Linked DNA regions of Bryobacter aggregatus MPL3. The main gene of each other region encodes a partner of the protein of the gene in region 2 in a complex. Links are inferred from orthologs where the notes say so. Each region holds a gene or a part of one and is shown on either strand. Other genes may lie near its edges.

The links. Proteins that work in one complex are often made in the same cells at the same time.
Region 1: the proteins of trxB (region 2) and trxA are in contact, whole or in part, in a crystal structure (PDB 1F6M), measured with the Escherichia coli proteins. The link is inferred for Bryobacter aggregatus MPL3 from one-to-one orthologs.

Annotation. Positions count from the first base shown.
Region 1 is NZ_JNIF01000003.1:3,847,623-3,852,168, forward strand. What follows is about bases 1,076-3,773. They hold trxA (thioredoxin TrxA), read left to right. Parts: upstream 1,076-2,107; coding sequence 2,108-2,440; downstream 2,441-3,773. Other genes in these bases: glgA (glycogen synthase GlgA), read left to right, coding at 1,076-2,058; M017_RS0117800 (S8 family serine peptidase), read left to right, coding at 2,584-3,773. Outside these bases: M017_RS0117785 (tetratricopeptide repeat protein), read right to left, coding at 1-587; more of glgA, read left to right, coding at 637-1,075; more of M017_RS0117800, read left to right, coding at 3,774-4,546. UniProt on the Escherichia coli protein: Participates in various redox reactions through the reversible oxidation of its active center dithiol to a disulfide and catalyzes dithiol-disulfide exchange reactions.
Region 2 is NZ_JNIF01000003.1:3,680,515-3,685,269, reverse strand. Bases 1,244-4,150 are described here. They hold trxB (thioredoxin-disulfide reductase), read right to left. Parts: upstream 3,204-4,150; coding sequence 2,283-3,203; downstream 1,244-2,282. Other genes in these bases: M017_RS0117030 (PEP-CTERM sorting domain-containing protein), read right to left, coding at 3,277-4,056; M017_RS0117040 (SDR family NAD(P)-dependent oxidoreductase), read right to left, coding at 1,524-2,279; M017_RS0117045 (class I SAM-dependent methyltransferase), read left to right, coding at 1,244-1,544. Outside these bases: M017_RS0117050 (sensor histidine kinase), read left to right, coding at 1-843; more of M017_RS0117045, read left to right, coding at 852-1,243; feoB (ferrous iron transporter B), read right to left, coding at 4,183-4,755.

The DNA.
Region 1 (4,546 bases), 170 kb from region 2 along the record:
TGATTGGGAGCGGCAAGCGGGTCGAGATAGACATGGAAGCTGCCCTTCGTGTTGTTCACCTGCGTACTGCGCAAATAGCCATCGATCTGCTGGAGCGCCAGCGTGACGGGGGAGTGGTACGGTTCGAGGGCGCGGTCGAGGGCGGCTTGGTTGCGGGCGAGCAGGCCTTCGAGCTTTGTCTCCCGGTAGAAACGGGTGAGTAACTTTTCAAAGCCGTCCAACTCCTGCACATCGGGCGGCAGTTCATTCAAGCGCATGCGATAGCGGAACTCCGGCCCGGAAGCCGCCGGCACCAATTCAATGCAGAGGGCAAAGCTGATGTACTGGCTCAGATCGCGTGCCGGATCGGCTTTGCGATGGCCGATATAGAATTCAGTGAGTTGTTGGAGGACGGGGGGCTTGGCTTGCGCGATGTACTGCCGAACCTGGGCCCGGATGGGGGAGTTCGCGGTGCTGTCGAGGTCGGCATCGTAACCGGCCGCGTTGATGGCGGCCATCACGACAAAGAGGTTCGGATTCACCTCCATGCTCGATTGGGCGAACAGACTCGCCGAGGCGAGCGACAAAATCAAAAAGAAGGTCTTCAAAGTGTCAGCTTAGCTCCCTTGGGTGCAGTCTGGCAGAATATACAAAGCTATGTCTCGTGTCCTGATGGTTTCGAGTGAAGCGGCTCCGTTCGCCAAAACCGGTGGTCTTGCCGATGTGCTGGGATCCTTGCCCCCGGAGTTGAATGCGCTCGGAGATGAGTGTGCCGTCGTATTGCCTCGCTATGGGGCAATAGACGTCCGAGCTTCCGAAAAGGTTTTCGAGAGGATGCGGATCTATCTCGGTGGCGGCTATTACGAGTGCGACATCTATCAAAAGGTGCAACGGGGCACGAAGTTCTTCTTTGTCGAACACCTTGGGCTCTATGGCCGCGACGGTTTTTATGGCGACCGCTATGGCGAATTCGGGGATAATCACGTTCGCTTTGCGGCCCTCTGCAGCGCGGCGCTGGGCGTAGCCCGCTACCTGTTTCCGACCCAGATTTTTCATTGCCACGACTGGCAGGCCGGCTTGCTGCCGCTCTTTCTCAAGAACTTTGTGACCGGCGACCCGGCCTTCTATGGGGCCAAGTCTCTGTTCACGATCCACAATCTCGGCTACCAGGGACTGGTAGACCGCTCGAAGCTGTGGGATGCGGGTGTCGAGGATCGCTTTTACCGGAGCGACCTGCTTGAGTTCAATGGGATGGCGAGCCTGCTGAAATCCGGTTTGGTCTTTGCCGATGCGCTGACGACGGTGAGTCCGCGCTATGCGCAAGAGATCCAGACGCCCGAATACGGATTCGGAATGGATGGGATGTTGCGGGCCCGTTCCGGGGTCCTGCACGGGATTCTCAACGGGTGCGACTATGAGGAGTGGGATCCGCGCACGGACCGCCACATTGTCGCGAATTACTCGGCGGACGAGCCGGGCGGCAAGGTGGGCTGTAAGCTCGCGTTGCTCGAGGAGTTTGGGATGGGGCATCGCATCGAGCGGCCGCTGATCGGCATTGTGTCCCGCTTGGCCACCCAAAAGGGCTTCGATCTGGTGGCGAGCGTGCTGGATGAGATGCTCGGATGGCGCGATGCGACGCTGATCGTGCTCGGGTCGGGGGAAGAGGCGATCGAGAATCAGTTCAGTTGGTATGCCAGCCGCTATCCGGACCGGATGATTTTCTGGAGAGGCTACAACAACGAACTGGCGCATCACATTGAAGCAGGCGCTGACCTGTTTCTGATGCCGTCGCGTTATGAACCATGTGGCCTCAATCAAATGTACAGTCTGCGCTATGGGACTCTGCCGGTGGTTCGCGCGACCGGTGGTCTGGATGATACGATTGATGCAGAGACGGGCTTCAAGTTCTGGCGTTTTGAGAGCTGGGATTTGGCAGAGTGTCTCCGGCACGCCCTGGCGGTGTATGGAGACAAGGACCGGTTCGAGAAAATGCGGCAGAGTGCGATGGGACGGGATTACTCCTGGGCGAAATCGGCCCGGCAGTATTCGGAACTGTACCGTGAATTGTTGGAGAGCTAGCTTGCAACTTTCCCGTTTGGTACGCATCTTAACCCTTGGAGATTGAATAATGGCTGGAGCAAATACACTTAATTTTTCCGATTCGGCTTGGGACACTGAGGTTTTGAACTCAGACAAGCCTGTCCTGGTCGATTTTTGGGCCGAATGGTGCGGACCGTGCCGGATGATTGCCCCGACTGTGGACGCTGTTGCTGATGAGTACAACGGCAAATTGAAGGTCGGCAAGCTGAATGTCGATGACAATGGTGGCACTGCCATGCGCTACAACGTGCGCGGGATTCCCACTCTTCTGTTGTTCAAGGGCGGACAGATCGTCGAGCAGCGCGTGGGCGCCGTCTCAAAGAGCGATCTGGTCAAGATGCTCGAACCGCACGTCAGCTAATCGCGACCTGGATCATTTTCCTCTGAAAAGGGAGAGCACCGGAAGGTTCTCTCCCTTTTTCACTTAACCTTTCTTTACACCGCAATCGAATCGAAACGCGACATCGAGGCGTCTGTTGGGTTGTTCCACTCAGTAGAGCTGTTATGCGTTTGATCTTCCTCCTCCTTCTCTCCCTCCCGTTCTGGGGACAATTCGTCCCGAACCAATACATCGTTGTTCTGAAGAATGAGCCTGGCGAAATGCGGCAGGCGGAACGGCGGACGCGTGTGCGGCAGCGCCAGAATGGAGTGCGCTCCGAACTCAGCGCGCGGGGCTTTCAGACCTTGGGGCATACCGAACTGGTTGCGAATGCGCTGATGGTGGAGGGGCAGAACGAAGAGACGGATGTCCGTCAATTGCGGCAGCTTGCCGGTGTCGAGCGCGTCCATAAGGTGCGGCTTTTCCAGAAGACTCTCGATCGGGCCGCGCAGGTGCATGCGGTGGCTGCTGCCTGGGAACGTCTGGGGCTCGAACATGCTGGGGCGGGCATGAAGATTGGAATTCTTGACAGTGGGATTGAGGCGAGTCATCCCGGGTTCCAGTCGGCGACTTTGCCTGTGCTCGAGGGCTTTCCGAAATGGAACTATGCGCGGGATCAGGCGTATACGAACAACAAGGTGATTGTTGCGCGCAGCTATCCGACTCTCTGGGCTTACCGGGACCCGGATCCGAGCGTTCTCGACCGCAGTGGGCATGGCACGGCGGTGGCGATGTCCGCCGCGGGGGTGAGCCATGATTCGCCGATCGGTCCGCTGGCCGGAATGGCGCCCGCGGCATATCTCGGGGTCTATAAGATCTTCGGCACCCCCGGTTACAACGACAGCACGACGGACTCGGCGATTCTCCAGGCGATCGAAGACGCGGTTTCCGATGGGATGGATGTGATCAATATGAGCTTCGGCTCAATGCTGGCGGCGAGGCCTGAGAATGATCCGATTGTGCAGGCGCTGGCGAAGGCGGAAGAGGCGGGGGTGATCGTTGTGGTTTCGGCGGGCAATGATGGCCCGGGCCATGCGACGCTTAGCTCGCCGGGTACGGCCCCTACTGCGTTGACGGTGGGCGCTTCAGAGAATGGACGTCTCTTTGCCGCGGGTCTGATTGCGGCGGATGGGAGTTCTGCGCCGGCGCTGGCAGGTTCGCAGACAACGGGGACCAATTCAATTGCGGCCGCCATGGTGAGCGCCGGCCTTGCCTGCGACCGCTTCTCTGGGGATCGCCTGCGCGGGCAGATTGCGTTGATTGTGCGTGGGACTTGCAGCTTTGAGGTGAAGATCAACAATGCGGCTACTGCTGGAGCCGTTGCCGCGGTGATCTATTCGGATGCGGCACGTTCGACCGACTTCATCACAATGTCTGCCGGTGCTGCGACACTGCCTGCTGTGTTTCTGCGTTATGCCGATGGGATTCGATATGAGGACGAACTTTCGAAGGCCGCCTCGCTGGATGTGACGCTGGACCTTGCGGTGAAGGCGCGGGATGTGAGTCCCGATCGTCTGGCCAGCTTCAGCGCGCGTGGACCTGTTTCGGGAGTGCCGATCAAGCCCGATCTGGTTGCGGTTGGGACGAATGTCTATACGGCGGCCGAGTCGAACTATGCGGGCGGCGAGGTGTATTCGGCAAGCGGTTATGGGTTGATCAACGGGACGAGTTTTTCCTCGCCGATCACGGCGGGTGCGGCTGCGGTGTTGAAGGCGGCACGCCCCGGATTGAAGCCGATCGACTATCGCTCTCTACTGGTGAATAGCGCGAAACCGCTGCCGCAGTTGACTGTAGTGCAAAGTGGCGCGGGGCTCTTGCATCTGACAAATGCGCTCGATGCGACGCTTCGCTTTGAGCCGATCAGCGTCTCGTTCACGGCGAAGGACCATACGATCCAGGTGACGAATCTGCAGAGCACGGCTGCGACTTATCAGGTGTCCGTGGAGGCGAAGGAGGGAATTGCTCCTGCGATCTCCACGAGCGAGTTGGAACTGCCGCCGCATGAAGCCGCGACGCTCACACTGAGTCTCGATCTGCCCGCGGTGGCTCCCGGTGCTTATTCGGGTGTTGTGCTGTTGCAGCAGGAAG
Region 2 (4,755 bases):
GTCCTGGTGGCTGAGAGCCTGCGGCTCACAGGGCAACTTCTCTTCAAGAGCAAAATTGTTCACAACAAGATCATCTTTAGTCCGGTCAGCCTCAATGACACGCCCCTCAGCCTTTGGATTGGCGCACTCTGCGGCACCTCTATCTTTTGCACTCTGCTGCCAATCAAGATCTGGAACACCACCCGCATGGAAAGCATGCTGTCACGGCAGCAACGGCTGATTGCAGAAGCAAGACTGGCAGCACTCACCAGCCAGATCAATCCGCACTTTCTATTCAACACCCTGAATAGCGTCTCCAGCCTGATCCGCATCGATCAAGACCGGGCGCGCGCCATGATCTACAAGCTATCGAATGTGCTGCGCCGCGCCATGAAGAACACCGACAACTTTGCGCCGTTACGGGATGAACTGGCCTTCATCGACGATTATTTCTCGATCGAACTCGTCCGCTTTGGAGAAAAGCTCCGCTTTGTCCGTGATGTCGCAGCCAACACCCTGGACGTCCTGGTTCCGTCGATGGTGCTGCAGCCGCTGATCGAGAACTCGATCAAGCATGGGCTCGCCGGAAAGCTCGATGGCGGCACGATTTGGCTACGCGCCTCCATTGTCGATGAGAACCGTCTGCTGCTGGTGGTGGAAGACGATGGCGAAGGAATTCCGGAGGAAAAAATGGCCGATCTTTTCGGAACCGGGAGTGGAATCGGCGTCTCCAATGTGAAAGCGCGCCTCGAAGTCCTGTTCAGCAACAGCTACCGGATGTCGGTGGACAGCCGTCTCGGCCATGGAACCCGCACAGAGATTGAAATTCCGGCCAGCAAAACGGCCATAACTGGAATACACTAACAGTTGCGTTGACAAATCTCGAAGGTATTCTCGAAAACTGGCGGACCGAGAGGATCCCAGTCACGATCGCCAATCGGACACGCCGTATCTACAGTCTTGTAGCAGGCGTCTATCCGGTTTCGAGCTATCTCTTTCACGCTAAGGCCCACCGCATCGCGCTCGATTTTGCCGCGATCAAGGATGGCATGAACGTGTTGGAAGTAGCGGTCGGGTCTGGTGAAATGTTCTCGCGCATCGCAGAGCGAAACAGCAAAGGCCTGAATGTAGGTGTGGATATCTCCCCGGAGATGGCCGCGATGACCATGCAACGCATGCGTCGGGAACACCCCAAGATCAATTGCACAATCGAGGCATCGGATGCGCGCATGATGCCCTTCCGCGACCAAAGCTTTGACGCGGTGATGTGCTGTTACCTGCTTGAACTCCTCGCCTCAAACGACATTGTGCGCACGCTCAATGAAGTGAAGCGCGTATTGAAGCCCGGTGGCACCTTTACCTTGATCATGATTGGCCAGAATCGCGAATACTTCAATCGTGCCTATCGGGTTGCGTCCAAGCTTGTTCCAGCCTTCTGGGGCCAGCAAATGGACAAACGGGGGATTGAACTCCTCGAAGCCTGCGGCTTCACGACGGAAAAAGAGCGCACCATCACACAAACGCTCTATCCATCACGCATCGTTCTAACGCGGCGCCATTCGTAAGGCGCCATCGAGCCGCACCACTTCGCCGTTCATCATCCGGTTTTGCACCAGATGCAGAGCAAGGCTCGCAAACTCGGAGGGTTCTCCCAGGCGGGCAGGAAAGGGCACAGTCGCAGCCAATTGCTTCATTGCTTCTTCCGGTAAGCCCGCTAATAAAGGTGTGTGAAAGAGTCCCGGAGCAATCGCGAGGACTCGAATCCCAATCCGGGCAAACTCGCGGGCCAGCGGAAGAGTCATGGCGGCAACCGCACCTTTCGATGCGGCATAGGCAGCCTGTCCGATTTGTCCATCAAAGGCGGCCACGGAACTGGTGTTCACAATCACGCCCCGCTCCCCGTCTGGCCCTGGTTCATTCTTCGCCATCATTGCGGCAGCAAGACGGGTGACGTTGAAAGTTCCCAACAAGTTGATGCGCAATACGCGCTCAAAGCGCTCCAGATCAAGCGGGCCGTCTTTGCCAAGAGTCCGTTCGGCTGTCGCAATCCCCGCGCAATTGATCGCGATATCCAGCCGTTCCCCTTCGTCCAGCGCAGCTAGAACATCGGCCTCGTCGCAGACATCCGTGCGGCAGAACTGCGTGAGCGCCCCCAATTCATGCGCAAGGGCAGTGCCCTTCTCTTCGTTCAGATCGGCAATCACAACCGTACACTGCGCAGCCGCCAGCGCACGCACACAGGCTTCGCCGAGACCGGAAGCCCCACCAGTGACAATCGCGGTTCGGCCAGCCAGGGTCATGGTTTAGTGTCCTTCAGCCTCAAGAAAACGTTCTGCTTCAATTGCGGCCATGCAACCGGCGCCGCTGGCCGTGATGGCCTGCCGGTACTGCCGGTCTTGCACGTCACCCGCGTGGAAGACGCCAGGAATGTTCGTACGCGCCCCCCCATGAGAGAGAATATACCCCTCTTCATCGAGATCCAACTGCCCAATGAATGGCTTCGTATTGGGAATATGTCCGATCGCGACAAAGAAGCCGTCGACTTCCTGGTGCGTCACCTCGCCAGTCACCAGATTGCGCAGCTTCGCCGCGCCCACCACACCAGTCGCGTTCGCCACCACTTCATCCACCACCGTATTCATCACCATCTGCACCTTCGGGTTGGCAGCCACACGCTCGATCATGATCTTTGAGCCACGGAACTGCTCGCGCCGGTGCACCAGCATAACGTTCGAGAAACGGGTTAGGAAGTTTGCTTCCTCAAGCGCGCTATCCCCACCGCCCACCACCATGATCTTCAGGTTGCGATAGAAAAAACCGTCGCAAGTGGCGCAGGAGCTGACACCCTTGCCGATCAGATGTTGCTCGCCAGGAATGCCGAGCCAGCGCGCACTGGCGCCAGTGGCCACAATCAGCGTGGCGGTTTCAATCCACTCGCCATCGACATTCAGGCGGAATGGCCGCTTCGACAAGTCGGATTCAATCACGGTGCCGTGGCGGAATTCCGCGCCAAAGCGCTCCGCTTGCAGCTTCATATTCTCAACCAGCTGCGGCCCCATGATGCCTTCGGGGAAGCCGGGGAAATTCTCCACTTCCGAGGTAATCGAAAGTTGGCCCCCGGGCTCGCGGCCCATCAGGACAAGAGGCTTCAGGCCAGCCCGGGCCGTATAAATCGCTGCGGTATTGCCCGCGCAGCCGGAACCGAGAATCACGACATTATGCATAAAGACAAGTGCAGGGCCGCCCGGGTGATCCGTGCGGCCCTGCTTCAAGTTTACAACTCAGAAGCTTCTGTGACTACTTCTTACGACGAAGGCGAAGCCCCATCAGCAGCAAGCCACCGGACATCAATACATAAGTTGACGGTTCCGGCACGCCAGTGAGCAGGTCATTGCCGCAGGTGGAGTCCGTAAAGTACGGAGTCACGGCGCCGCTGGCAATGCCCTGGAGGAAGCTCAGCCATTCGCCGGTTGCCGAATGAGAAATCTCGATCTTGACGCTGAACTCCGCAGTGCTGCAAGCACTAGAAGTACAGTTGCCATTGAAGGTGGGGGTGCTGGTGCCAGCAATCCAGCTCGACACGGAACCCGTATCATTCTTCAGCCAGACACTTCTGCCCGCGCCATAGTTCCCGGCGCCATAGCCACTGCTGAGGTTGGTGGAGGTCAGAATCGAGATGCCATTGCCGATCTTGTAGATATCGCCAGCATCGACCGCCGCATTGCCGGTAGAGGTGCCATTGAACTTGGTGCCCCCGTGCGTGATGAGAGGGATGCCATAGGCAATTGCGCCCCCTTGGACCAGGAAGAGATCGGCAGCTGAAATCTGAAGTCCGGACAGTGTGTAGGGGCCCAGGGTGTTGGACCCAAAATTGAAGTTGAGCGTCGCGACAAACTTACCAGTAAAGTTGCCGCCGCTCTGTACAGCATCGAGCGAGATGTTCTGGATCTGGAAATTCTCCTTCAGCCCGTAGAGATTCGGGTCAGAACTCGAATACCAATAATTGTTGTTGTAAACCATTGGGGTTGCAAAAACCCCCGAGGTGAGGAAGGTGGAGAGCAGGAGCAGGCGCTTCATTGTAGTTCGGTATCTCCTTTGTTCTACCTGAGAATAAATCTCAGGGAAAGGACCTAGATACGGAACTATCTATGTTTTGGTACTAGAACCCTACTTGCGGAGGGTTAGCCCCCCAATCCCCCCCCCTCAAATGCGGGTGAGAAGAGTATGGGCCAGCCAAGCGAAAACATAGGCTAAAAAGCCCATATAAACGAACTGATAGATGGGCCACAGCCAGGTGCCCGTCTCCTTCCGCACGACGGCTAGCGTGGACATGCACTGCAAGGCAAATGCGAAAAAGATGAGGAGCGCCACAGCAGCGGGTAGATCGAGATCGCGTTTGAGGGCAGCCTGCAAGCCTTCGGAATTTTCTTCTCCCTGAATGCCATAGATCGTTCCTAGCGTTCCAATGATCACTTCGCGAGCAGCCAGAGAACTGATGAGGCCGACGCCGATGCGCCAATTGAAGCCAAGCGGCTGGATGACAGGCTCAATCACCTTGCCCAGTTGACCCGCATAGCTTTCTTCAATCGGCGGATTGGTCCCTGCTTGCTGCGGGAGATGCGCAAGAGTCCAAAGGATGATGCTGGTGAGAAGAATGGTGGTGGAGGCGCGCTTGAGGAAGATCTTCGCGCGATCGAGTAGCCGGTACAGGACGCCCAGGAGCTTGGGAACGCGATAGGGAGGCAGTTCGAGCACGAAAGGTGTCGCTTCTGATTT